DNA from 2 places in the Mediterraneibacter sp. ICN-202921 genome. Region 2 is predicted to be linked to the other one. Evidence: a T-box and tRNA genes for the amino acid it is inferred to sense, from the RefSeq annotation. Region 2 holds a T-box; the other holds one or more tRNA genes.
What was found. A T-box is a leader RNA that pairs with one kind of tRNA and senses whether it is charged. The one in region 2 lies ahead of leuS (leucine--tRNA ligase), so its partner is inferred to be a tRNA-Leu.

Region 1 (2,411 bases), on a different contig from region 2:
ATAAACCTGCGCCGCTTTTAAATCCGGAGACGTTAAAACCAATGACGGAAGAAGAACTGAGCGTCGTGTTTTGCCAGGAATTGGTAAAACAAGAATTAGATAATGAGAATCCATATATAGAAATTCCTAAAAAAATCAGAGATTTTTATAAAATGTACCGTCCAGCGCCGCTAGTGAGAGCGTACTGTCTGGAAGAAAAATTAGACACGCCAGCTAAGATCTATTATAAATTTGAAGGAAATAACACAAGTGGAAGTCATAAGTTGAATTCCGCGATCGCACAGGCGTATTATGCAAAGGAACAAGGTTTAAAGGGCGTGACGACAGAGACTGGAGCAGGACAGTGGGGAACAGCATTGTCTATGGCGTGTTCTTATCTGGATCTAGACTGTAAAGTATATATGGTAAAATGCTCTTATGAGCAGAAGCCGTTTCGCCGGGAAGTGATGAGAACTTATGGGGCCGGCGTGACTCCGTCTCCTTCTGAGACAACAGAGGTGGGAAGAAAAATACTCGCAGCACATCCGGGAACAACGGGAAGTTTAGGATGCGCGATCTCTGAAGCGGTAGAGGTGGCGACACATACACCGGGATACCGGTATGTACTGGGCAGTGTATTAAACCAGGTATTGCTCCATCAGTCTATCATCGGTGTGGAGACAAAGACTGCCATGGATAAATATGGTATCAAACCAGATATCATCATCGGCTGTGCAGGCGGTGGTTCTAATCTGGGTGGACTGATCTCTCCGTTTATGGGCGAGAAATTAAGAGGAGAAGCTGATTATCATTTTATTGCTGTAGAACCATCTTCCTGTCCAAGCTTTACAAGGGGTGTGTACGCATATGATTTCTGTGATACAGGAATGGTCTGCCCGCTGGCGAAAATGTATACACTGGGCAGCGGATTTATTCCATCTGCGAATCATGCAGGAGGTTTGCGTTATCATGGTATGAGTTCGGTTCTGTCTCAGCTATATGAGGATGGTTATATGGAGGCGCGTTCTGTGGAACAGACATCTGTATTTACTGCGGCAGAACAGTTTGCGAGAGTGGAAGGGATTCTTCCGGCTCCAGAGAGTAGTCATGCGATCAAAGTAGCAATTGATGAAGCTTTAAAATGTAAAGAGACAGGAGAAGAAAAGACAATCCTCTTTGGCCTGACAGGTACAGGATACTTTGACATGGTGGCATATGAGAAATTCCACAATGGCGAGATGCAGGATTATATACCGACTGACGCAGAGCTGCAGGCGGGATTTGACGGTATACCAAAATTTCCGGGAAATATGGAATAGACAGTCCATGTGAACAAGAATAAATGTATCCCCATTTGGCATTCCGGATACATGCCTTGCAGATGGCGTGCTGCATATGATAAGGTATAAAAAGGCGTTGATTCATGTTTATGATTCAACGCCTTTTTAAGCAAAAGTATATGTATGTATAATTTGAAAATTAAAAAGCAGAAAACCTATGTAAGGTCTTCTGCTTTTTGCGTACTGCGGAAGATGGGACTTGAACCCACACGAGCGCATTGCTCACAAGATCCTTAGTCTTGCTCGTCTGCCAGTTCCGACACTTCCGCATTTTGCGGCGCTTCTGTGATTCACACGCCACGAATAATATAATACTCGGTATCAGATTAAATGTCAACAATTTTTTTTGCTTTTTTTCATTTTCGTAAATTCTATGTTTTGTCCTGTGAAGAAGATTCGCCTGGAAGGCATGTATTGTGGGATGCCCGAATGGGGATAAAATTGAAGTATAGAATACTATAAGGAGACGATGCGATGGAAAAAGGCAGGGATATTAAAGGGATTTCAGGACTCGGGCGGGAACCCCTGCGACGAGGACATTATCTCCAAAAGATTTTGTGACAACAGTACCAGAAGCTACGACAACATTCCTGCCAAGAGTAACGCCCGGATTGATCACGCTGTGCCCTCCGATCCAACAGTTCTCCCCGATTTCAATTTTTTTTCCGTGTTCTTTTCCGGTCAGCCTTTCAGCAGGGTCGAGAGGATGGTTGACTGTATAGATTCCAACTTGAGGACCTATTTTTACATGGTCATGGATCACAACTTTTCCTACGTCGGCAATGACACAATTGTAATTGATGAACACATGGTTTCCTACATGAATATTTTTTCCATAGTCACACTGAAAGATGGATTTTATATTGACATCTTCCCCTATATCTCCCAGCAGCCTTTTGAGAAGAACATAGCGCTTTTGTTTTTGGCTGTTGTCAATTTGATTTAGATCAAAGATAAGATGATTGCAGAAAATCCGCATTTCTTTGAGTTCAGGAGAAGACGGAAAAATCCATTCACCAGACAGCATTTTTTCATATTCACTCATAAAAATCTCCACTCCGCCGCCAAGTTGGCAGCACAAATAGTACTCTC
Region 2 (2,411 bases):
CAGAAAGCCAGATAGGTGTCTTCGCACCATTTAACGGATTGATCGCATAACTTCCTGTAAACACACCCGTCTTCTCTTTGTCCTGCATACGATCTACATTGGATTTCATAGAAGCGTCATAAATATATTTTTCTACTGCTTCCTTTGTCTCAGGTGTAGCAAGAGATGCTGCCAATTCATGTTCCGGCGCCAGTACCATGAACGTAGCTCCGTACAGTGTATCCGGTCTGGTTGTATATACAGTAATTTTCTCATCCCTTCCCTCTACTGGGAAATCTACTTCTGCGCCGTAAGATTTGCCTATCCAGTCTGCCTGCATCTTCTTTACTTTCTCCGGCCAGTCCAGTTTATCCAAATCATTGAGAAGACGTTCTGCGTATGCAGTGATCTTCAGCATCCACTGACGTAGGTTCTTCTTTGTCACCTCTGCGCCGCAACGCTCACATTTCCCATTGACAACTTCTTCATTTGCCAGACCCGTCTTACAGGACGGACACCAGTTAATGGGGAACTCTTTCTCATAAGCAAGTCCTTCCTTGAACATCTTCACAAAGATCCACTGTGTCCATTTATAGAATTCCGGATCTGTTGTGTTTACTTCCATATCCCAGTCATAGAGCGCTGCGATCTCATTGATCTGTCTCTTGATATTCTTTACATTTTCCGCTGTGGAAATCGCCGGATGTACGCCCATCTTGATCGCATAATTTTCTGCCGGCAGGCCAAACGCATCCCATCCCATAGGATGTACGATATAGTATCCCTGCTGCAATTTATAGCGGCTCCATACGTCGGAGATCACATATCCTCTCCAATGCCCTACATGCAGTCCGTTTCCTGAGGGATACGGAAACATATCCAGACAGTAGTATTTCTGCTTCTTATTTCCGTTCTCATCCACTTTGGGATTCACCGGATTTTCCTGCCATCTTTCACGCCATTTTTTCTCAACAGCTTTGTGATTATAGACAATTTTCTGTGCCATATGTCTTTACCTCCCATTTTCTTCTTTTCCAGAGCTTGTCTGCGTCCATTTAGGAATTTGGGGAAATCCATTATAAAAAGCCTTTTCCCCTCTTAAGAGACGAAAAGGCTTCTTTTCCGTGGTACCACTCTTATTCATTTATCGTTTCTAAAAAGGATAAATGCACTCATTTCTTCTATAACGGGAAGCCCCGCTTTCACCTATTTTCCTGCAAGCTGTTAACACAACCCACATACACTTTCAGTAAAAGGACTCTGAGGCGAGTTGGGAACGTCTGTCTGCTGCCTCTCACCAGCCGGCAGTTCTCTGATAGTACAAAACGCTCTTAATACTCCTCTTCCTTGTCTTTACGATATTCTTATTCATTATACGTAGTATATTAAAATAAGTCAAGTACATTTCCCAGATGATTTTTCAAAACAATTCACTAAATCATCTTCCTATCTGCTTTTATTTTGCCTTTGTTCTCGCAAAATATTCTTTTGACTCTTTCACAACAACACCGCTCAACGCAAGAAGCGCGATCAAGTTAGGAAATGCCATCAGCGCATTGAATATATCTGCAATATTCCACACTGCCGCCACAGTCATATAAGGTCCGATAAACACAGCGATAATATATAACCAGCGATATGTTTTTACCGCTTTTTTATTCCGGTTAAACATATATTCAATACAGCGTTCTCCATAATAATTCCATCCCAAAATCGTCGTAAACGCAAAGAACACGAGACACAACATCAGGCAGAAAGAAGATACCGCCGGCGGAAACGGCAGTCCTTTCTCAAATGCCGCCATCGTAATCGCCACACCTTCCAGCTTCGGATCCGTCCATGTACCTGCGATCACAATAGAGATTCCTGTCATTGTACAAATAATAATCGTATCAATAAAAGTCCCTGTCATAGAAACCAATCCCTGCCTTGCAGGTTCTTTCGTCATTGCCGCTGCCGCTGCGATCGGAGCGCTTCCAAGCCCTGATTCATTGGAAAAGATACCTCTGGCTATCCCTTTTTGCATAGCCACGATCATGCTTCCCATCGCACCTCCCGCAAGAGCGCTGCCTGTAAAAGCAGATTTCACGATCGATACAACTGCTGCCGGGACGAGCGTGATATTCGTAATGATGATCATCAAGGCAAGCACAATGTAAAGAACTGCCATAAAAGGAACAACTACTTCCGAAACCTTAGCGATCCTCCTGATTCCTCCGATCACGACCAGTCCTACACATACTGTAAGAAAGATACAGCTGATCACCGTTGCAAGGGAATATTCCTTTCCGAACAATGTAACCGCATACATAGTCTGCGGATCAAAAAAATCTTTTACAGCAGAAGCGATACTGTTTACTTGCGTAAATGTACCGATACCGAACAAACCTACGCCTGCGCCAAAAAAAGCAAAGATCATCGCAAGCCATTTC

Region 1: it encodes a tRNA-Leu, which carries the amino acid that the T-box ahead of leuS (leucine--tRNA ligase) is inferred to sense. The anticodon was not compared.

The regions. Positions count from the first base shown of each region.
Region 1 is NZ_JBBKBE010000001.1:317,302-319,712, reverse strand. Features, by position in the region: gene WKT01_RS01545 (TrpB-like pyridoxal phosphate-dependent enzyme) at 1-1,298, shown strand, start outside; tRNA gene WKT01_RS01540 (tRNA-Leu) at 1,504-1,588, opposite strand; gene WKT01_RS01535 (sugar O-acetyltransferase) at 1,813-2,364, opposite strand.
Region 2 is NZ_JBBKBE010000024.1:614-3,024, reverse strand. Features, by position in the region: gene leuS (leucine--tRNA ligase) at 1-985, opposite strand, end outside; T-box leader at 1,078-1,336, opposite strand; gene WKT01_RS13005 (alanine/glycine:cation symporter family protein) at 1,436-2,411, opposite strand, start outside.